Regions from separate parts of the Devosia sp. 1566 genome, predicted to be linked through region 3. Evidence: predicted binding sites of a transcription regulator. Region 3 holds the regulator's gene; each other region holds the start of a gene.
The links. The regulator LexA, encoded in region 3, represses DNA repair genes until DNA is damaged. The targets are predictions, from matches to a motif close to TGTTCNNNNTGTGTTCNG.
Positions count from the first base shown of each region.

Region 1: the regulator LexA is predicted to act here: its motif matches at 3,075-3,092, upstream of parE (DNA topoisomerase IV subunit B).
Region 2: the regulator LexA is predicted to act here: its motif matches at 4,575-4,592, upstream of recA (recombinase RecA).

Region 1 is NZ_CP034767.1:1,561,805-1,569,495, forward strand. Features, by position in the region: gene ELX51_RS07670 (DEAD/DEAH box helicase) at 1-594, opposite strand, end outside; gene parE (DNA topoisomerase IV subunit B) at 948-2,969, opposite strand; gene ELX51_RS07680 (hypothetical protein) at 3,240-3,560, shown strand; gene ELX51_RS07685 (PilZ domain-containing protein) at 4,027-4,704, shown strand; gene glnA (type I glutamate--ammonia ligase) at 4,752-6,161, opposite strand; gene ELX51_RS07695 (P-II family nitrogen regulator) at 6,213-6,551, opposite strand; tRNA gene ELX51_RS07700 (tRNA-Leu) at 6,844-6,928, shown strand; gene tig (trigger factor) at 6,972-7,691, shown strand, end outside.
Region 2 is NZ_CP034767.1:2,130,513-2,138,203, forward strand. Features, by position in the region: gene ELX51_RS10365 (Tim44 domain-containing protein) at 1-412, shown strand, start outside; gene alaS (alanine--tRNA ligase) at 490-3,129, opposite strand; gene recA (recombinase RecA) at 3,419-4,492, opposite strand; gene araD1 (AraD1 family protein) at 4,775-5,770, shown strand; gene ELX51_RS10385 (DUF2237 domain-containing protein) at 5,781-6,176, opposite strand; gene ELX51_RS10390 (PAS domain-containing sensor histidine kinase) at 6,173-7,691, opposite strand, start outside.
Region 3 is NZ_CP034767.1:1,696,897-1,704,587, reverse strand. Features, by position in the region: gene trpC (indole-3-glycerol phosphate synthase TrpC) at 1-385, shown strand, start outside; gene moaC (cyclic pyranopterin monophosphate synthase MoaC) at 382-864, shown strand; gene glp (gephyrin-like molybdotransferase Glp) at 861-2,063, shown strand; gene lexA (transcriptional repressor LexA) at 2,172-2,885, shown strand; gene ELX51_RS08330 (NUDIX domain-containing protein) at 2,927-3,292, shown strand; gene ELX51_RS08325 (IlvD/Edd family dehydratase) at 3,976-5,805, opposite strand; gene ELX51_RS08320 (2-dehydro-3-deoxygalactonokinase) at 6,020-6,940, shown strand; gene ELX51_RS08315 (2-dehydro-3-deoxy-6-phosphogalactonate aldolase) at 6,952-7,563, shown strand; gene ELX51_RS08310 (SMP-30/gluconolactonase/LRE family protein) at 7,560-7,691, shown strand, end outside.

The sequences.
Region 1 (7,691 bases), 140 kb from region 3:
CTTGGTCAGGCGCTCGATCTCTTTGGACATCGTCGCCGAGAACAACATGGTCTGGCGCCGAGCGGGCAGCCGCGAGCAGATTTTCTCGATGTCGTCGATAAAGCCCATGTCGAGCATGCGATCGGCTTCATCGATGACGAGGATTTCAACGCCCGTCAGCAGAATGCGGCCGCGATCGATCTGATCAAGCAGGCGTCCTGGCGTGGCGATCAGGACGTCCACGCCGCGGTCAAGCTTCTTGTTCTGGTCTTCAAACGAAACGCCGCCGATAATCAGGGCCATCGTGATGCGGTGGTTCTTGCCGTACTTCTCGAAGTTTTCAGCGACCTGGGCGGCCAGTTCCCGGGTGGGCTCAAGGATCAGCGTGCGCGGCATGCGGGCGCGAGCACGGCCGTTTTCCAGCAGCGTCAACATGGGAAGCACAAAGGATGCCGTCTTGCCGGTACCTGTCTGGGCGATGCCGATCAGGTCCTTCTTTTCCAGCAAATGCGGGATCGCCTGGGCCTGAATTTCGGTCGGCTTGGTATAACCTGCGGCGGTCACCGCGTCGGTGACCTTGGTTGACAGGCCAAGCCCGGAAAAATCGTCGCTCAAATTCGGTCGTTCCACTCAAAAGTTTGCCCGCTGCCAAATCCGTTCGAACTGCTCGAAACGGTGCATCGGGAATGGTGTCGCACCGGTTCCTAGAACCGGAACAGTTGCGTCACTTGCGGACCAAAAGGGCTAAGCTCGAACGCGTCCGCGTACACACATCAGGCCAATCGGGCGGGAGTGCAGGAACTGCAAAGCGACGGAATGGCCCTGAAACAATTTCAGCCACGCCAGCGATGGGCCCCGGGAGACCGCGATAAATGCCGGCAAGCCGGAAAATGCTCCAGCGGGCGGGACCATAGCGCAAAGCCCTTTCAAGTCAACGGCTTTGCGGCCGATAAGCTTAACTGGGTACTTTACACGTCCAGGTCGGTGACGAATGCCGCATTTTCTTGGATGAAGTCGAACCTTGCCTCGGGTCGATTGCCCATCAACCTGTCGACGCTGGACTTCGTTGCATCTTGCGTGTCGATCACCTTGACCTGCAGCAATGTGCGGGACTTGGGCGACATGGTTGTTTCGCGCAGATGCGCAAATGGCATTTCACCCAGGCCCTTGAAGCGGGTGACGTCAACCTTGCCTTTGCCCGTGAACTCGGTGGCCATGAGCTCGTTCTTGTGCGCGTCATCGCGGGCATAAAGCGTCTTGGCGCCCTGGCTGATGCGATAAAGCGGGGGTAGGGCGAGGAACAGGTGCCCACCTTCGATCAGTTTCGGCATCTCCTGAAAGAAGAACGTCATCAACAGCGAAGCAATGTGGGCGCCGTCGACATCGGCGTCCGTCATCAGGATGATCTTGTCGTAGCGCAGATCATCATCGCGATAGCGATCACGGGTGCCGCAGCCAAGCGCCTGGATGATGTCCTGGATGATCTGGCTAGCCGCTAGCTTGTCGCGGCTGGCACCGGCCACATTGAGGATCTTGCCGCGAAGGGGCAGCACCGCCTGGCTTTGCCGATTGCGGGCCTGCTTGGCGCTGCCGCCCGCGCTGTCGCCTTCCACGATAAAGAGTTCGGCTCCTTGCGCCGCGGTTTGCGTGCAGTCGGCGAGCTTCCCGGGCAGACGCAACTTACGGGTCGCGCTGGCACGGTCGATCTCTTTTTCCTTGCGCCGACGCATGCGCTCTTCGGCGCGTTCAACCGCCCAGTCCAGCAGCTTGCCAGCTTGGTTGGGGGAAGCGGCCAGCCAATGGTCAAAAGCATCGCGAATGGCGGTGTCCACGATCCGGGTTGCTTCACCCGAGGCGAGCTTGTCCTTGGTTTGGCCGACAAATTCGGGCTCCCTGACAAACACCGAGAGCATGGCGTTGCAGTGCGCGAACAGGTCCTCGGCGGTCACATTGGCCGCCGCCTTGTTCTTGGTCAGTTCGGCGTAGTTCTTGAGACCCCGCAGTAGCGCGGTCCGCAGCCCAGTCTCATGGGTGCCGCCATCCGGCGTTGGCACGGTGTTGCAGTACGAAGCAACGCCGCCATCTCCAAGGGTCCAGGCGATAGCCCACTCGGTTGCGCCGTGTGTACCGGGCTTGCCGTGGCTGCCCGAGAATATGTCATCGACGATCCGGGTTTCTCCGGCAATCCGGTCGGCCATGAAGTCGCGCAACCCACCGGGATAGTGGAAGACCGCACGGGCTGGCGCGTCGTCGCTCGCCAATTCCTCGTCGCAACTCCAGCGCAGTTCCACCCCGCCAAAGAGATAAGCCTTGGCGCGAGTCATCTTGAACAGGCGTGCGGCCGAGAAGCGGGCGCCGTCGCCAAAGATTTGCGGATCGGGATGGAAGCGCGTGGTGGTGCCGCGTCGGTTATTTATCCGGCCCAGATGCTGGATCTCGCCAACCGGCTTGCCGCGCGAGAATTGCAGGCGGTGCAGCTGCTGCTCGCGGGCGACTTCCACCACCATGTCATCCGAAAGGGCATTCACTACGGAAACGCCCACGCCGTGGAGACCGCCCGAGGTTTCATAGGCCTTGGAGTCGAACTTGCCGCCGGCATGGAGCACAGTGTGAACGATTTCCAAGGTGGAGCGATTGGGAAATTTGGGGTGAGTTTCGACGGGGATGCCCCGGCCGTTGTCGGAAACGGTAATATAGCCGTCGGCGCCCAGATGGACCTCGATGCGGCTGGCGTGGCCGGCGATCGCCTCGTCCATGGAGTTGTCGATCACCTCGGCAAAAAGGTGGTGCAGGGCGTTGATGTCGGTGCCGCCGATATACATGCCCGGACGGCGCCGGACCGGCTCAAGTCCTTCCAGTACCTCAATATCTGCGGCGGAATAGTCGTGCTGCGCGGGCGCTTGGCGCGCAGATGGCCGGCTACGCTCAACAGGCGCGGGTGCACTTGCTAACTCAGCTGCAGCTGCAAAAAGGTCTTCGACTTCCGACATGTTCCCCGTCTGCCGAATCGGCGTGTTCACTGTTGGTACCATATTGCGGTTACGCAAGCGCGCCCGCCCCATTCATGTAAGGCGCTTTCCCCAGATGAACAGTACATGAACGAAATCTGAACGGCTCGCGCAAGCCGCCGCTTGCCGCAGGCGAGCTTAACCACAGATCCCTCAATGATCGGTGAGCGAACACCCGGCAACTGCCCATTGGCGGTTGACGTTGGTGAAACGTATTGACCTGCAAGCTGCGACAGGACCGAAGGTAAAGCCATGAACAAAGCGCTGCCAACTCTGATGGCACTGGTCTTGACGCTTGGTGTGGTCGTGGCCCCGCTGCCGGCACAGGCGCAGTTCGGGATCTTTTTCGGTGACGAGGAGCGCGATTTTCTTCTTGGCCCGATGCTGTGCCTTGATGAGCGCCAGGTTCGCCAGTCGGTCGAGGCGCAGGGCTATAGCGATGTGTTCCTCAACGTACCCTATGACGAGCATATCCAGGTGCGGGCGACCCGCGACGGGTGGGTTTATCTGCTCGACTACAACTACTGCACTGCCGAGATCGAATCGGTCGAGCGGCTGCGCCCCGCGCAATAGCGGGCGGGAGTTGTCCCAGTATCGGGCGACGCATTTACCAAGCCTTTGCTTCTTGGCAGCACTTTTTTAAAGGCGCGCTGCTAGAACAAGGGTCATACGGTTTTGTGTTTGGAGTTGCCGTATGCGAGCTCGCAGGGATTGTCGTACTGCGTATCAAGCGGTCCCGGTAAGCTCGGTTGCTATCGACGTTTGGCCTTATGCCGGATCAGGTATTGCGTACCGGCTGGTCAATCTGTCTGCCCCCCGTTGGGGTGTCCTGGCGTTAGTTTCAGCGCTGTTCTATCTGGTCTAGTGTGCAGCAATCCCGCCTCGCGGGATCCCTTGCCCCGCCTTTCAGCTTTATTCTCGGGCGGGCATTAACCGGCGCTGAAGCCTGCCCCAGACTTGCGGGGAACGGGTGCCGGCCGGTGCGACTTGAACTCTGCGCAGTTAACACAAGTAATGACGCTGCGCGGAGGATTTCACCGTGCTGCCGAATCTGGACAAGCTTGTGCCACAGCTCAAGTCCGTGTTCGATCGTCAGGAACTCCGCCTGACCGCGAACCTGCCGGGCCGCTACGCCATCACCGAGCGCCGCAGTAGAGTCATTGAGCGATTGCCGGTTTTCACCTGCCACCTATGTTCGATCTCTCCTCATGGGGCGGCCGTGAAGGCCCCCGTGCTGGGTTTTGAAGGCGAGCGGGTATCCGTCTACTTCAACGCCTTTGGCATCCTGCCGGCTCAGGTTTCCCGCTCTACGCCGGAAGGCTTTGAGATGGTGTTCGACCTCAGCCAGGAAGACCAGGAACGGCTTGCGGCCAAGATCATCTGGCACAAGCGCCTGAATGAGGGTGGTCTCACCGATGCCCGCCGGTTTGAACGCGTTGTTCCGGAAAATGCCACAAGCACTGTGACGCTGCCAAGCGGCGAGCAGGAGCGATGCACCGTGGCCGACATTTCGTGCTCGGGTGCCGCCGTCTTGGCCTCGTTCAGGCCCGGCATGGGCACGCCGGTGGCATTGGGTCGGCTGATCGGCCGCGTCGTGCGTCACACCGAGAAGGGCTTCGCGCTACAGTTTCTCAAGATCCAGCCTGCGGATCGGCTCGAGGAGATGTTGCGGCTACCCAAGGGCCGCAAGGGGCAGGGGCCAGGTGCTCGAGGATAACAGAAAAAGGGGCCTTTCGGCCCCTTTCCTGTTTCTCCGGGTTCGGCTTAGGCCGAGTAGTACATCTCGTACTCGACGGGATGGGGGGTCTGCTCGAACTTGATTACTTCGGTCATCTTGAGCTCGATATAGCTGTCGATCTGATCGTTGTCGAAGACGCCGCCAGCCAGCAGGAACTCGCGATCCTTGTTGAGGCTGTCGAGGGCTTCGCGCAGCGAGCCGCAAACATGCGGGATCTGCATCAGCTCCTGGCGGGGCAGCTCGTACAGGTCCTTGTCCATCGGATCGCCGGGATGGATCTTGTTCTTGATGCCGTCGAGGCCAGCCATCAGCATGGCCGAGAAGGCCAGGTATGGGTTCGCCAGCGGATCGGGGAAGCGGATCTCGATGCGCTTCGACTTAGGCGACTGACCGAAGGGGATACGGCAAGAGGCCGAACGGTTACGGGCCGAGTAGGCCAGCAGAACCGGAGCTTCAAAACCAGGCACCAGGCGCTTGTAGCTGTTGGTGGTGGGGTTGGTGAAGGCGTTGATGGCCTTGGCGTGCTTGATGATGCCGCCGATGTAGTACAGGGCTTCCATCGAGAGGCCGGCATACTGGTCACCAGCAAACAGCGGCTTGCCGTCGCGCCAGATCGACTGATGGCAGTGCATGCCCGAGCCGTTGTCGCCAAAGATTGGCTTGGGCATGAAGGTCACGGTCTTGCCGTAGGCGTTGGCAACCTGGTGGATGACATACTTGTAGATCTGTACGTCATCGGCAGCCTTGATCATCGGGGCAAACTTGATCCCGAGTTCGTGCTGGGCAGAAGCCACTTCGTGGTGGTGCTTTTCAACCACAACGCCCATGTCGGCCATTGCAGCGAGCATTTCGCTGCGGATGTCCTGCGCGCTGTCGAGCGGCGGCACGGGGAAGTAGCCCTTCTTGAGGCCGATATGGTGGCCATTGTTGCCGCCTTCATAGGCGGTGTCGTTGTTGGATGGCAGTTCGGGGTGATCGACCTCGAAGCCAACCTTGAACGGGGTGTTGGAGTACTTCACGTCGTCGAACATGAAGAATTCGGGCTCGGCCCCGAACATGACGCTGTCACCAATACCGGACGCCTTGAGATAGGCCTCTGCCTTCTTGGCGGTGGTGCGGGGGTCGCGGGTATAGGGCTGATAGGTCAGGGGATCGAGAATGTCGCAGTTGATGGCGAGGGTCGATGCACCAAAGAACGGGTCCATATAGGCCGAGTTCGGATCGGGCATCAGCACCATGTCGCTCTCGTTGATGGCCTTCCAGCCACCGATCGAGGAGCCGTCGAACATGGTGCCTTCTTCGAAGATGTCCTCATCGACGACGCTCACGTCCATGGTGACGTGCTGCAGCTTGCCGCGCGGGTCGGTAAAGCGCAGGTCGACATACTTGATGTTCTCGTCCTTGATGCGCTTGAGGATATCGCTTGCGGTAGTCATTAAGTCTTCCCCTGTTTGGATCGGATGTTGGTTGATGGTCTCGCGCGCTACTTAAAGCGCGTCGTCGCCAAATTCGCCGGTGCGGATGCGGATGGCCTGCTCGATGGAATAGACAAAGATCTTGCCATCGCCGATGCGCCCGGTTTGTGCTGCGTTGCGGATCGCTTCGATTGCCTTCTCGGCCAGCTCGTCGGGACATACGACCTCGACTTTGACCTTGGGCAGAAAGTCCACGACATATTCGGCGCCGCGATAGAGTTCGGTGTGACCCTTCTGGCGCCCAAAGCCTTTGGCTTCGGTCACCGTGATGCCCTGCAGGCCGACTTCCTGCAGGGCCTCTTTGACCTCGTCCAGCTTGAACGGCTTTACGATGGCCTCGATCTTTTTCACGTGTGCCTCCACTTGCTACGATAGGCTGGTACCGCCTCACAGTATGCATGACCCGTGCCAACCCAAAGGGAAAGCCCAAAACGTAAGCTTTTGCCGTCCTTTGCGGCGAAACCGATGGGGAAAGCGGGTGCGCAGGGTCGGAGAATGAGTAGTTTTCATGCTCCATGCACAAAAAGCGGGCAGGCGACAGGTTGGCGAGAGGGCGAGCCGAGCCCGCAACGGCCGCAATCAAGCTTTGACTGCCGTTTCATCTTAGGCTAGACCCTCGCGCAACCCGGCCAGCGGGACTTTAGCGGGTGTGGCGGAACTGGCAGACGCACTGGATTTAGGTTCCAGCGCCGCAAGGCGTGGAGGTTCGACCCCTCTCACCCGCACCATATACTCTCTGGCCCAAACCAATCAAAACGGGATGAAGACCGAATGCAGGTTACCGAAACCCTCAATGAGGGCCTGAAGCGCAAGTTGAGCGTGACCATTCCAGCCCAGGACCTGGTGACGCGCCTTGATGCCAAGCTCGAAGAGCTCAAGGGCCAGGCCAACATCAAGGGCTTCCGTCCCGGCAAGGTGCCAATGTCTCACCTGCGCAAGATGTATGGCCGCTCGGCCATGTCCGAAGTGATGACGGACGCCATCAACACCACCGTGTCCGATGCGCTCGAAGAGCGCTCCGAGCGTGCGGCTGCCCAGCCCAAGGTTGACCTGCCCGACGATCAGGCCGTGATCAACGACGTGCTCGACGGCAAGGCCGACCTGGCGTTTGAAGTTGAATACGAGATCCTGCCCCCGGTTGAGCTGTCTGACCTCAATGGCATCAAGCTGGTCAAGCCGGTGGTCGAGATCACTGACGAGGAGCTCGACGCGGAAGTTAATCGCGTTTTTGCCCAGAACCGCGGCTATACCGACAAGGGCGACGACGCCGTTGTGGAAAATGGCGACCGGCTGGGCCTGAGCTTTGTCGGCAAGATCGACGGCGAACCCTTTGAAGGCGGCACCTCCGACCACGCCCATCTTACCGTTGGCGCTGGCGAATTCATCCCCGGCTTTGAAGAGCAGCTCATCGGCTTCAAGAAGAACGAGACCCGCGAAATCGAGGTCACCTTCCCTGAGGATTACCAGAGCGCCGAACTGGCCGGCAAGAAG
Region 2 (7,691 bases), 430 kb from region 3:
TCCGGACGAGCTGGGCGTTGGCCAGCGGGACCTCGATAGCTTCGAGCAGATGCTGGGTCAGGTTCAGACTGCCTATGGCGCCGAGGACTATGAAACCCTGCGTCGCCTGACCACGCCCGAAATGATGGGCTACCTGGCCGAACAAATGGCTGCCAACGCCACCCGCGGCCTGCACAACCAGCTTGCCGACATCAAGCTGCTCCAGGGTGACATTGCCGAAAGCTGGCGCGAGGATAACAGCGATTACGCCACCGCTGCCTTGCGCTACAGCCTGCGCGACTGGACCGTGGAACGCGCCACTGATCGGGTCGTCGAGGGCAACCCTGCCGAACCCACCGAGGCCACCGAGCTCTGGACCTTTATCCGCCCGCGGGGCGGCGACTGGAAGCTCTCGGCGATCCAGGAAGCTTAAACGCCTCGCTACAACCAAACAAAAAGGCCCGCCTCCAGCTCAGGAGGCGGGCCTTTCCTTTTGTCTCTAGCCTTGGTCTAGAGCAGCGCGCGGATAGCGGCCAGTGCTTCTTCGGCCTTGCTGCCATCCGGACCACCGGCCTGCGCCATGTCGGGACGACCGCCGCCGCCCTGCCCGCCCATGGCAGCGGATCCCGCCCGTACCAGATCCACGGCCGAAGCCTTGCCGATCAGATCCTCGGTGATTCCGACCGCCAGTCCGGCTTTGCCGTCTTCGGCCAAGCCGATGATCGCAACAACGCCCGAGCCAACCTGCTTTTTGGTCTGGTCAACCAACCCGCGCAGATCCTTTGGCTGCAAGCCGTCGACGATCCGGCCGATAAAGGGCGTGCCGTTGATCGCTTCCACCTCACTGCCCCCGGCGGCGCCGCCGCCCATGGCCAGCTTCTGCTTGGCATCGCTGAGCGCCCGCTCGGAGCGCTTGAGCTGCTCCTGCAGCGCCGCGATACGCTCAAGCACATCCTGGCTGCCGGCACGCAGCATTCCCGCTGCAGTCTCAACAATGGCAACATGGGTATTGCCCCGATGGCGCGCCGCATTGCCTGTCAGCGCCTCGATGCGACGCACGCCGGCGCCCACGGCACTTTCAGCCACCACCGACACGAGCCCAATATCGCCGGTGCGCCTGACATGGGTGCCCCCGCACAGCTCCACCGACCACCCGAGGCTGTTGCCCGTCGGCTCGCCCATCGAGACCACGCGCACTTCGTCGCCATATTTCTCGCCGAACAGCGCGCGGGCGCCCGAATCCTTGGCTTCCTCGACTCCCATCAGCCGCGTTTCGACCGGCGTGTTTTGCAGGATAATGGCATTGGCCAGGTCCTCGACCTCCGCTAACTCCAGCGGGCTCATGGCCTTGGTATGCACAAAGTCGAAGCGCAGCCGATCCGGCGAAACCAGCGAGCCCTTTTGAGCAACATGGTCGCCCAGCACGATCCGCAGTGCTTCATGCAGCAGATGGGTCGCGGAGTGATTGGCACGAATGGCCGAACGGCGAGCGTGGTCAACCACGAGTTCGAGGGCCTGCCCCACGCGCAGCGCTCCAGTCTCGACCTTCACCTTGTGCGCGAACACACCATGGTACTTTTGCGTGTCGGTGACCACAACGCTGACGCCATCACCATGCATGGAGCCGGCATCGCCAACCTGCCCGCCGCTCTCGCCATAGAACGGGGTTTGGTTGAGTACCACATAACCTTCTTGCCCGGCCTCAAGCCGATCGATCTCGGCCCCGTCGCGCAGCAATGCGGTGACTTCCCCTTCGGCCGTTTCGGTTTCGTAGCCCAGAAACTCCGTGGGCCCAAGCCGATCAGCCAGCCCGTACCAGACCGCGCCGGTGGCCGCCTCGCCCGAGCCTGACCAGCTCCGGCGCGCTTCTGCCTTTTGCTGGGCCATTGCGGCATCAAAGCCGGCTTGGTCCACAGCAATGCCGCGCGCTCGCAACGCATCCTGGGTAAGATCGAGCGGGAACCCATAGGTGTCATAAAGCTTGAACGCGGTGGCGCCGTTCAGCGTATCGCCTTCGGCGAGAGTGCTCGTTTCATCCGAGAGAATCTGCAGGCCCCGTCCAAGGGTCTTAAGGAAGCGCCCCTCCTCCAGCCGAACCGTTTCGCTGATCATGGCCTCCCCGCGCGACAGCTCGGGATAAGCTTGGCCCATTTCGCGCACCAGCGCTGGAACGAGCTTATGGATCACCGGCTCTTCAGCACCGAGCAGCGTGGCATGGCGCATTGCGCGCCGCATGATCCGGCGCAGCACATAGCCACGTCCTTCATTAGACGGCAGCACGCCTTCGGCGATCAGGAACGACATCGAGCGCAGGTGATCGGCGATCACCCGCAGGCTGCGGTTACCCTCGCCCTCGACCTCGGTGCCGATCGCCGAGGCAGCAGCCCCGATCAGCGCCTTGAACAGGTCGATATCATAATTGTCGTGCACACCCTGCATCACGGCGGCAATACGCTCAAGGCCCATGCCAGTGTCGATTGACGGGCGTGGCAATGGTGTGCGCGAGCCGTCGGCATGCTGCTCGAACTGCATGAACACGAGGTTCCAGATCTCGATCCAGCGATCGCCATCTTCATCCGGCGAGCCGGGAGGGCCGCCCCAGACCTTGTCGCCATGGTCGTAGAAGATCTCCGAGCACGGCCCGCACGGGCCTGTGTCGCCCATCTGCCAAAAGTTGGACTTGGCGCCCAGCCGCACAATCCGGTCCTCCCCGATCCCGGCGATCTTCTTCCATAGCTCCATGGCCTGGTCGTCGTCCTCGTAGACGGTAACCATCAGCCGGTCCTTGGGAAGACCCCAGTCCTTGGTCAGCAAGGTCCAGGCCAGTTCGATGGCGTGGTCCTTGAAGTAATCGCCAAAGGAGAAATTCCCCAGCATCTCAAAAAAGGTGTGGTGCCGGGCGGTAAAGCCGACATTGTCCAGATCGTTGTGCTTGCCGCCGGCGCGCACGCACTTTTGCGCCGAAGTAGCGGTCGTATAGGGGCGCTTCTCGAGACCGGTGAAGACGTTCTTGAACTGCACCATGCCGGCATTGGTGAACATCAATGTGGGATCATTGCGCGGTACTAACGGGCTCGACGGAACCGCCTCGTGACCATTCCGGGCAAAAAAGTCGATAAAACTCGAGCGGAGATCGTTTACGCTGGTCATAGAATGGCTTTCATGGCGGATTGGCGCCCCGTGGACGCCGCAAGACTTTGGCTGGCTTTCTAGCCCGTGCGGCGCAGCGCTGTCCAGCATCGGTGCGCCCCGCTTGCGGCTAGGTATGGGGACGCCGGCCAGAGGGCTCCATGAGCATAGCCATGCCCGATATAAACGATTCTAGATTGCGTTGGCGGCGGCTGTGTCTCGCCTGCTTGCAGCCGGGCGTCTGCCGTTCAGACTCAAAAGAAAAGGCACCGCTCTCGCGATGCCTTTCTTCACCCTGCATGGGAACTGCTTATTCGTCGCTGTCGGCAGCGTCGTCACCGCCCGATACCAGCAGTACTTCTCCGAGCAGGCCCGAGCTTTCGCGCACGCCCTGCTCGATAGTTGCCGCAGCCGCCGGATTGTCCTTGAGGAATTGGCGCGCATTCTCACGCCCCTGCCCCATGCGTTGGCTGTCATAGGAGAACCAGGCGCCCGACTTTTCCACCACGCCGCTCTTGACCCCAAGATCGAGCAACTCGCCAGTCTTGGAGATACCTTCGCCATACATGATGTCGAATTCAACCTGGCGGAACGGCGGGGCCAGCTTGTTCTTGACCACCTTGACGCGGGTCTGGTTGCCCACGATCTCCTCGCGGTCCTTGATGGCGCCGATCCGGCGAATGTCGAGCCGCACCGAGGCATAGAATTTGAGCGCATTGCCGCCGGTCGTGGTTTCGGGCGAACCATACATCACGCCAATCTTCATGCGGATCTGGTTGATGAAGATCACCAGGCACTTGGATTTGGAAATCGACGAGGTCAGCTTGCGCATGGCCTGGCTCATCAACCGGGCCTGCAGCCCCGGCAGCGAGTCGCCCATTTCGCCTTCAAGCTCGGCCCGCGGCGTCAATGCCGCTACCGAATCAACCACCAGCACATCGATCGCGCCCGAGCGTACCAGCGTGTCGGTGATTTCGAGCGCCTGTTCGCCAGCGTCAGGCTGGGAGATCAGCAGATCATCCACATTGACGCCCAGCTTGCGGGCATAGATCGGATCGAGCGCGTGCTCGGCATCCACAAAAGCGCAAACACCACCCTTGCGCTGCGCCTCGGCAATCACATGCAGCGCCAACGTGGTCTTGCCTGAGCTTTCCGGCCCGAAAATTTCAACGATGCGGCCCTTGGGCAGGCCACCAATTCCGAGGGCGATATCAAGGCCGAGCGAGCCGGTCGATATTGCCTCAACCTCGATCGAGGCAGCCTCGCCAAGGCGCATGATCGAGCCCTTGCCGAAATTGCGCTCGATTTGGCTCAGCGCCGCGGCGAGAGCCTTGTCCTTGTCCATTGATCCACCTTCAACGATCCGAAGCGGGGTATTTGCCATACGAGTCTCTCCTTATTCCACGCTCCGGGACCGGGCGCAACGCGCTGCTTTCCGGAAGATCAATCCACGAGAAGTGCCCTCTTGTTCTCATTTTGTTCCGATCCTGTCAAGGCGATTTCTGGCGCCCCTTGCAACAAAAGAACCGCAGTCCCTGGACCGCAGCCCTTCTGTGCCCAGATGGAACTCTGACCGGCACGCGGCGCGCAAAAGAGCTTGCCGGGCCGGCCCGGGTTGCGCTTTATGCACGGGACGACCGCAACGGGCAATTGAGGAGCAAACCCCGTGAATCTCATCCAGTTTTTCGATCAATCGGGCGCCCGCGCCGTGGCCGCAGTAGAGGGTGACATCGCCCGCCGGGTCAACACCACCACCAGCGTTTATGAGCTCGCCACAACCGCCCTCGCCCAAGGCACGGGTCTTGCGGCGCTCGTTGCCCAGCGTGGGCTTGGCGACGCCGTCAATCGGCACGACATCCTGGCTGAAGGGCGCATGCTCGCGCCAATCGATCATCCCGATCCGGCCCATCTTTATATCACCGGCACCGGGCTGACCCATCTGGGCTCGGCCGCCACGCGCGATGCCATGCACAAGGGCAACGCCGCCAAGCAAGCCGAACAGCTGACCGATTCCATGAAGATGTTCCAGATGGGCCTTGAAGGGGGCAAGCCTGAAGGCGGCGCCCGGGGCGTCCAGCCGGAATGGTTCTACAAGGGCAATGGCACGACCGTGGTCAATCCCGGTCACCCCATTCCGTCCCCGTCCTTTGCCCGCGATGCTGGCGAAGAGCCCGAGATCGCCGGCATCTACCTGATCGACGCCAATGGCCAGCCCCGCCGCCTCGGTTTCGCGCTGGCCAATGAATTTTCGGATCATGTGACGGAACGGGTCAACTATCTCTATCTCGCCCATTCCAAGCTGCGAGCCTGCGCCTTTGGTCCCGAGCTGCGGGTGGGTGATCTACCCGACCATATCGAAGGCATGTCGCGCATTTATCGCGATGGTGCGGTGATCTGGGAAAAGCCGTTCCTGTCGGGCGAGGCCAATATGAGCCACACCATCGCCAATCTGGAATATCACCACTTCAAATATGGCCTGTTCCGCCAGCCTGGCGACGTGCATGTGCATATGTTCGGCACGGCGACGCTCAGCTTTGCGGACAACATCGTCACTCAGCACAATGACGTATTCGAGATCGAGGAAAGCCAGTTCGGCGCTCCCCTGCGCAATCCCGTCCGGATCGAGGACGAGCATCCGCTGATCATCGGCGATCTCTACTAGGGGGAGCCGCTCAATTCAAATCGCGTGCATGAGCCTTGAGATCAGCAAGGCTCAGCCCGTCCAGCACCGCTTCATTGGTTGAGTGCATGAAGACGCGGGGCGCCTGCCCTGCTTCCAGCGCCTGTGCCCACCGCTCGGCCAGAAGGCACCAGCGGTCTCCCGCCTTGAGGCCGGGAAAGCCCCATTCGGGGCGGGGCGTGGACAGATCATTGCCCGCGCCTTTGGAGTAGGCGAGAAAGGCTTCGCTCGCCTCGATGCAGACCAGATGCCGGGCCACGCCGTCTGGGCCCGCGGCACAATAGCCGCTGCGGAAGAACCCCGTCAGCGGACTGGTGGAGCAGGGCTCGAGCGGTTCGCCGAGCACATTGCGCTCCCCCGCCCCTTCACCGAAATTGCGCGCGTTCACTGCGCCTGGCCTTCGTCCAGCTTTTGCAGCACCTCTTTGACCTTGGAATTGATCTGGTCAAGCGAATAAGGCTTGGGCAGGAACTCGACGCTCTGGTCATCCTCGATATCGCGGCGCACGCTTTCCTCGGCATAACCCGACACAAAGATCACCTTGAGCCGCGGCATGGTCTTGCGCACATGCTTGAGCAGCGTCGGCCCATCCATCTCGGGCATCACCACGTCCGAAATCATCAGATCGATCTTGAACTCGAGCTCTTCGAGCACTTCAAGGGCTTCTTCGCCGCCATCGGCCTCGAACACCTCGTAGCCGGTCGCTCGCAATGCGCGCGCGGAGAATGCCCGCACGCTTTCCTCGTCCTCAACCAACAGGATACGCTCTTCGCCGGTCAGGTCCCGCACCGGCGCCGCCGCCGCGGCCACCTTCGCCGTTGCCTCGATCTCGGAGGGCACATAGCGCGGCAGGAAGATTTTGAACGTGGTGCCAACCCCGACGGTCGAGACCGGATAGATGTAACCTTCGGTCTGCTTGATAATGCCGTAGACCGTCGACAACCCCAGCCCCGTGCCCTTGCCCAGCTCCTTGGTGGTGAAAAAGGGCTCGAAGATCTTGGTGAGCACTTCCTGGGTCATCCCGGTGCCGGTGTCCTGCACTTCGATCAACACATAATCGGCCGCCACCATGCCATCGAACTGCATGGCCTCGGCCTCGGCGCGGCTGACATTGCTGGTGCGAATGGTGATCGAACCACCATCGGGCATGGCGTCGCGCGCATTGACCACAAGGTTGATCACCACCTGTTCGAGCTGGACGACATCGGCGCGCACCGGCCAGATATTGCGGCCGTGATCAACGCCCAGCGTGTTCTTGTCCCCGATCATCCGCTTGAGCAGCACGGTCAGATCGTCAACAATCAGCGGCAGCTCAAGCACTTGCGGCCGCAGAGTTTGCCGTCGCGAGAACGCCAGCAACTGCCGTGTCAGCCCCGCTGCACGGTTGGCGTTCTGCTTGATCTGCATCAGTTCGCTGAACGATGGATCGCCCGGCTTATGCTTGAGCAGCAGCAGATCGGAAAAGCCGATGATTGCGGTCAGCAAGTTGTTGAAATCATGCGCAACGCCGCCGGCGAGCTGTCCCACGGCCTGCATCTTCTGGCTTTGGGCAAACTGCGCCTCAAGCTTGCGCTGGTCGGTCATGTCGAGGGCATAGACATTGACCTGCTCGGGCGAGCCCGACAGGGTTTCAGAGCCCGATAGATAAAGCCGCACGGCGTGCTCGCCTTCCGCGCTCAGCAACGCATCCACCGGCTCCACTGCCGAGCGATGCGCCGAAGCATCGGCGATGGCGCGCGCAAAACGGTCGCGGCTGCCTTGGCCGATCAGGTCGATCAGCGGCTGCATTTCAAGGCTCTTTTCCTCACCCGACCAATGGAAGATGCGCCCAAATGGGGCATTGGTGCGGATAATCCGCCCTTCGCTGTCGAGCGTCGCGATTGCAAATGGCGTATCGTTGAAA
Region 3 (7,691 bases):
CCTTGCCGCTATTGGCGACGATGTTGCCCGCTACCTGCTCGATAGCGCCCGTGAGTGGGGCATGGATGCGCTGGTGGAAGTGCACGACCAGCTTGAGCTCGACCGGGCGCTGGCGCTCGACGCCGAGTTCATCGGCATCAACAACCGCAATCTGCGCACCTTCGAAACCCGGCTCGATACCTCGGTCAACCTTGCTGGCGGCGTGCCCGCGGGCAAGGTGCTGGTCAGCGAAAGCGGCATCAACGGCCACGAACACCTGCAGCATCTCGACCGCACAGCCGGCATCGGCACCTTCCTTGTCGGCGAATCGCTGATGCGCCAGGCCGATGTGGTCGCCGCCACCCGCGCCCTCCTGCAGGGTGTGCCCCAGGCCGCCCATCCATGAGCGAGCCGCAGCTGACCCATCTCAACGAGCGCGGGGAGGCCCGGATCGTTGATATCGGCGACAAGGCAGTCACCCGCCGCCGCGCCCTCGCCCAGGCGGTGATCAGCGGTCGGCCCGAAACCATTGCCGCCATCATGGGTGGCGCCCTCAAGAAGGGCGACGCCCTGGCCGTCGCGCGCGTCGCGGGCATCATGGCAGCCAAAAAGACCGCCGAGCTCATCCCTCTTTGCCACCCCATCCCGCTCACCAAGGTCAGCGTCGAGATGGAGGCGCGCGAGCCCGGCGCCATCACCATTCTTGCGACTGCCGAAACCACCGGCCAGACCGGGGTGGAAATGGAAGCCCTCATGGCGGCTTCCACCGCGGCGCTTACGCTTTACGACATGGCCAAGGGCATCGACCGCGAGATGGTTATTTCCGCGATCTGCCTACTCGAAAAATCGGGCGGCAAGTCCGGCGATTTCCAGCGGGCGCCATGAGCCTGCTCCCGGTTGAAGACGCCCTCGCGGCCATTTTCGCCCGCGTGCCGCCCGCCCGCACCGAGTCGGTGCCGCTTGAGGCCGCCGCCGGCCGGGTACTGACCGAGCCCCTGCTCGCCCGCCATGACCAGCCGCCTTTCCCCGCCAGCGCCATGGACGGCTATGCCGTGCGTGCGGCCGATATCGTGCCGGGCGCGATCCTAGATGTCGTCGGCACCGCCCAGGCCGGCGCCGGCTTTGGCGCGGATATCGCCCCGGGCACCTGCGTGCGCATCTTCACCGGCGCGCCCGTGCCCCCGGGCGCTGATGCCGTGATCATGCAGGAGGAAGCGACCCGCACCGGCGACCGCGTCAGCTTTGCGGCCCAACCTCCCATCGGGCGCAGCATTCGCCCGCTTGGCCACGACTTCCGGCAGGGACAAGAGCTGATTCCGAAAGGCTCGCGCCTGACGCCCATGCAACTGGCCGTCGCGGCCGCCGCTAATTGCGCGACGCTGCCCGTCGCCATGCAGCCGCGCATAGCGCTCCTTGCCACCGGGGACGAACTGGTGCTGCCCGGCACCGCTCTCGGACCGGGCCAGATCGTTGCCTCCAACAGCTTCGGCTTGCGGCCGCTCCTTGCGCCTTACGCCGCCGAGATCCGCGACTACGGGATCGCTCCCGACAACCGGGCGGCGCTTGCCGAGCGCCTTGCCGGCATCTTTGCCGAAGCGCCCGACTTCGTCATCACCACGGGCGGCGCCAGTGTTGGCGACCATGATATCGTGCAGGAAATCCTGCTGAGTCTCGGCGTGCAGCTTGATTTCTGGCGCATCAATATGCGCCCGGGCAAGCCACTGATGTTCGGCACTCTGGGCAAAACCCTGGTGTTTGGCCTGCCTGGCAATCCGGTTTCGGCCATGGTGACCGCCGCCGTCTTCATCAAGCCGGCGCTCCGCCGCTGGCTCGGCGTCGCCGAACCCGCCCGCTGGCACCTGCCGCTTCTTGCGCCCACGCCGCCCAATACCGCCCGGCGCCACTTCATGCGTGCCCAAATGGTGCATTCAAGCCAAGGTGCGGGCTTGCTCCCGATCAGCGAAACCGATAGCGGTCATACCTCCTCGCTGGCCCGTGCCGATATGCTGCTGGTGCAGCCGGAGTACGATCCCGGACAACCCGCCGGCACCCTAGCTGCGGCCATTCCGCTGGACGGGTTCTAAGCAGAGCCAAAGAATTTTCTCCTGCGCCCTTGAGCGTTATTGCAGAACATAACTGGAACACCTATGCTCGTTCAGTCTTTGTTCCGATTCTGCGATTGAAGGGCTCCGATGCTGACGCGCAAGCAACATGAACTGCTGATGTTCATCCATGAGCGGATGAAGGAAAGCGGCATTCCCCCTTCGTTTGACGAGATGAAGGACGCGTTGGATCTGGCCTCCAAGTCGGGCATTCACCGCCTGATCACGGCGCTTGAGGAGCGCGGCTTCATCCGCCGCCTGCCCAATCGCGCGCGGGCACTGGAAGTGCTCAAACTCCCCGATTCGATGAACCCCGCGCTCGGCGGCCGCAAGGCCCGCTTCGAGCCCAGCGTCATCGAAGGCAATCTGGGCCGTGTTGCCGCTCCGCCGCCACGCTCGGGCTGGAGCGATGATTATGTGCGCCCCGTCGCGGTCCCGGTCATGGGCCGGATCGCCGCCGGTACCCCCATCGAGGCCATCCAGAGCCATTCCCACACCATCTCGGTGCCACCCGAAATGCTTGGCCCTGGCGAGCACTACGCGCTCGAAGTGCGCGGCGATTCGATGATCGATGCCGGCATTTTCGATGGCGACACGGTGCTGATCCGCCGCCAGGACGTTGCCGGGACCGGCGAGATCATCGTCGCGCTGGTGGATGACGAGGAAGCCACCCTCAAGCGGCTGCGCCGTAAGGGCAACACCATCGCGCTTGAAGCGGCCAATCCCGCCTACGAAACCCGCATCTTCCCGCCCGACCGCGTCAAGGTTCAGGGCCGCCTGGTGGGCCTGCTGCGTAAATATTGACGCCCAGGGTCGAAAAACTCTGTCCTGTCCTGCTGCGCGGGGTGGGGCAAGAGCGCCACTGCTTGGCGTTCAGGCATCCTTTGGCTGGCTTGCAGCTGGTGAAAGGAACACGGGAAGGCTCCGAGCCGATTGAAGTCGGTGCCCTGCGCGAACTCGCGGAGGAGTCTGGCCTGCAGGCAGAGGCTTTGCGCACGCTGCCATCCAGCAGTGCCATTGCAGAGCAACAGCTTTGGCACTTCGTTGTGGTGAGTGCCGCCGCTCCCGTCCCCGAACACTGGCGTCACTTTACCCAGGATGATGGTGGTCATAGGTTCGAGTTCTTCTGGTGGCCACTCGAGCGCCAACCGGGCCCCGAATGGCACCCCATGTTCCAGCGGGCCCTCGCCCACATCGCTCGCCACGCCTAAAGCCGGAATCGGCCAAGAAATAATCTCTTCGACGGAACTCGATTGCCGCCCTAGGGTCCTCATCAGCCGCACCAGACCAGCGCCTGTATGCCCCCTCCTTCACCCTCCCCCTTGAGGGGAGGACCGGGGTGGGGGTTTAGTCCCTCCTCCGCGAGTGACGTTAGACCCGGCTGGCCACCTCCAATGCGCAATCCGCTCAAGCCCCATACCCCCCGACAATAACTTATCCCCGCCCCCGCCGATCACCCGCATAGTCTCCTCATCCGCGCACCCAAGCGAGATCATGACGAGTGGTTGGTGCGCGGAGGCTGGGGGATCGTGGGTCGCCGCGATCCGGCCGGTGTCCGCAAGAGCCGTGGACCTCTATCGTCCGGTGGTCTTGGGTGAAGAATCGCGATGGCAGCTGCACTGGCCATCGGAACCCTGATGTGGCGCAGGCAGCGGTGCCCGCCAGGGTTTAGTTCGACATCCGCGGAATCTGGCATGCGCCGCAGGAGGGAGCGGGCATCGGCACCCAGTCGCTGTTGGCGGGGCGGAGCTTCCGTTTTGCGCAACGTTTTTTGAGGCAATGCCTCGCCAACGCCGCTCCCAACCGGAGGCCTCGCGCCGACCGGAGTTTCGCCGTGCCTTGGAAACAAAAATCCCCGCCGAAGCGGGGATCTCGAAGTCGTTGTCGGCTGAGCCTAGTGGTTGTCGCGCGGCACGCCATAGGTCTGGGCAATGCGCTGGTAAGCCACTGCTGGCTTGAGTACGGCGCCATTGCCAAGCTGGTCGACCAGCCCGCGCTGGATCTCCTGCCAGGGCGTCTGGTGCGCGGGGTACTTGTAGCCGCCCGCTTCCGCCAGTTCTTGCCGGCGCGTCGCAATCTCGGCGTCCGAGATCAGGATATCGGCGGTGCCATTGTTGAGGTCGATACGCACCCGGTCACCCGTGCGTAGGATGGCCAGGTTGCCGCCCGCTGCCGCTTCAGGCGAGGCATTGAGGATCGAGGGCGAGCCCGACGTGCCGGATTGGCGCCCGTCGCCGATACAGGCCAGCGCGTGGACGCCCTTCTTGATGAGGTAGGCAGGGGGCCGCATATTGACCACTTCAGCCGCCCCCGGATAGCCGATCGGGCCCGCGCCGCGCATGAACAGCAGCGTGTGCTCGTCGATATCAAGCGAGGGATCATCGATCCGGTGGTGATAGTCCTCGGGACCATCGAACACCACCGCCTTGCCCTCGAACATGCCGGGATGCTCGGGATTGGCAAGGTAGCGCTCGCGGAACTCGGGCGAGATCACGCTGGTCTTCATGATCGCGTTGTCGAAGAGATTGCCGCGCAGCACCAGGAACCCGGCTTCTTCCTTGAGCGGCTGCTCGAACGGGCGGATCACCTTCTCGTCCTGGATGGGCGTGTTGCGGCAGTTCTCGCCGATGGTCTTGCCGTTGACGGTGGGTGCGTTCTCGCGGATCAGCCCCTGCTTCATCAGCTCGTTGACCACCGCCGGCACGCCGCCCGCATGGTAGTAATCCTCGCCCAGATATTCGCCGGCCGGCTGCAGGTTCACGAGCAGCGGCACCTTATGCCCATAGGTCTGGAAATCCTGCAGATCGAGCTCGACACCGATATGCTTGGCGATCGCCTGGATGTGGATCGGGGCGTTGGTCGACCCGCCAATCGCGGAATTGACCACGATGGTATTGATGAAATTGTCCTTGGTCATGATGTCGGAGGGCTTGAGGTCCTCATGCACCATGTCGTCGATGCGCTTGCCCGTGCGATAGGCCATTTCCTGGCGATCGCGATAAGGCGCGGGAATCGCGGCCGAGCCGGGCAGCTGCATGCCCAGCGACTCGGCCAGCGAGTTCATCGTGGTTGCCGTACCCATCGTGTTGCAGAAGCCGGTGGACGGCGCCGAGGACGCCACCAGCTCGATGAACTGCGCGTAGTCGATCTCGCCAGCCGCCATCATCTGGCGCGCCTTCCACACAATGGTGCCCGAGCCAGTGCGCTCGCCCTTGTGCCAGCCATTGAGCATCGGTCCGACCGAGAGCGCAATTGCGGGGATGTTGACGGTGGCTGCGCCCATCAGCATGGCCGGGGTGGTCTTGTCGCAGCCAATGGTCAGCACCACGCCATCGAGCGGGTAGCCATAAAGCACTTCCACCAGCCCGAGATAGGCCAGGTTCCGGTCCAGGCCCGCAGTGGGGCGCTTGCCGGTTTCCTGGATCGGATGCACGGGAAATTCGATGGCGATGCCACCCGCTTCCCGGATGCCTTCGCGCACGCGCTCGGCCAGCACGATATGGTGGCGGTTGCAGGGGGAAAGGTCAGAACCGGTCTGGGCGATGCCGATGATGGGCTTGTTGCCCTGCAATTCCTCCCGCGACACGCCGAAATTCATGTAGCGCTCAAGATAAAGCGCGGTCATGTCCGGGTTCTCGGGATTGTCGAACCAGGCGCGCGAGCGCAGCTTCTTGGGCGCGCTGCCCTGCCCATTGGGGGAAGAGAAGCTGTTGTCTGCCGTCATTACCTTATTCCTCAATAGTTCCGCCGAGGCGAATACAGGCTGCTGTTTGCTACAGTTCTAGCATGTTAGTTGCAGGAGTGAACGCCAATCCTGTTGGATTTCGTCGCCCCTTGCGCTCGCAGGGCAACCGGGCGGCGTCGAATCGGCTAGGCGCAGGCCAGCGCAGCGACTAGGTTTGCCCGAAAGTGCGGGGCGGACTGCAAGAGGGGCAAGCATGAGTGAATTTGTGGATTGGGTCGGGGTCGATTGGGGCACCTCCAACCTGCGGGCTTGGGGCCTGAGTTCCGACGGCACGGTGATCGTTGCGCGCAAATCCGATCAAGGCATGGGCAAGCTGACGCGCGACCAGTATCCAGGCGTGCTCGAAACCTTGCTCGATGGTCTAGTCGGCAACAACGGCGGTGCGCTCGACGTATTGATCTGCGGCATGGCCGGCGCGCGCCAGGGCTGGTTCGAAGCGCCTTATTTGGAAGCACCAACCGATTTGCGCGGCCTGCTTGACGGCGCAGTGCGCCCGCCCATGCCCAACAATCACCTGGCCCCGGCAATTCTGCCCGGTGTGTGCCAGAAGGCCGGCGGCGACAATGTGATGCGCGGCGAGGAAACCCAGCTACTGGGCCTCGCGACCCTGCGCCCCAATGCCCATGGCGTGGTATGCATGCCCGGCACCCATTCCAAATGGGTCAGCATGAATGGCACCCGCATTGAGCATTTCTCCACCGCAATGACGGGCGAGCTCTTCGATCTGCTGCGCCATCATTCGGTGCTGCGCTATTCGCTGACTGAAGACAGCAATGGGCCCGAGCGCGCCGAAGGCTTTGCCGCGGGTGCAGAGGTCGGCCTCGAGCGGCCCGAACAGCTCACCAGCGAGCTCTTTGCGGTCCGCGCCAGTTCGCTCCTGTCCGGCCGTCAGCCCGGTTGGTGCACCGGCTATCTTTCGGGCCTCCTGATCGGCACCGAAATTGGCAGCCGCCGTGCGCTGATCGGCGAACAAACCGTTCCTTTGATCGGCGCCCCCGCGCTCTGCGCCCTTTATGCCGAGGTGCTCGGCATGATCGGGGCACAAGGCGAAGCCGTGGATGGAACCGAAGTGGTGCTCGCCGGCCTTAAAGCTGCACGTGCCTTTATCGTCTGATTGGAGACCCCATGCCCCACCGCCACCTGATCGCGATTCTGCGCGGCATCACCCCGCCCGAAACGCTGGATGTGTGCCACGCCCTTGTTGCGGCCGGCATCACCATGATCGAAGTGCCCCTCAATTCCCCCGACGCCCTGACCAGCATTGCGCTGGCGGCCGAGGCGCTCGGGGATGACGTGATGGTGGGCGCGGGCACCGTTCTGAACAAAAAGCAGGTTTGGGCCGTCGCCGACGCCGGCGGAACCTTTATTGTATCCCCGGATACCAACCGGTCGGTTATAGAAGAAACGGTGCGCATTCAGCTGGGCTCCTATCCCGGCGTGTTCACTCCCAGTGATGCGTTCAAGGCGATCAAGGCGGGCGCCACCGGGCTCAAGTTTTTCCCCGCTGAAGTTCTGGGCCCGCGCGGCATCAAGGCGATGAAGGCGGTCTTGCCGCCCGAGCTGCCGCTTTACGCGGTGGGCGGCGCCAAGCCGGATAACTTCGGTGAATATTTCGCTGCGGGTTGCAGCGGTTTTGGCCTGGGCACCTTTTTATACAAGCCCGGCAGCACCCCCGCCGAAGTCGGCCAGCGGGCCGCCCAGGCCGTAGCGGCCTATGATGGGAGGACCACAGCGTGACGCAAACCGCGAGCCTGCTGATCGACAGCAAATGTGCCTTGGGCGAAGGCCCGTTCTGGCACGCCGACCGCCAGCAGCTGTTCTTTTTTGACATCAACAACCAAAAGCTGTTTGCCACCTCCGCCCGC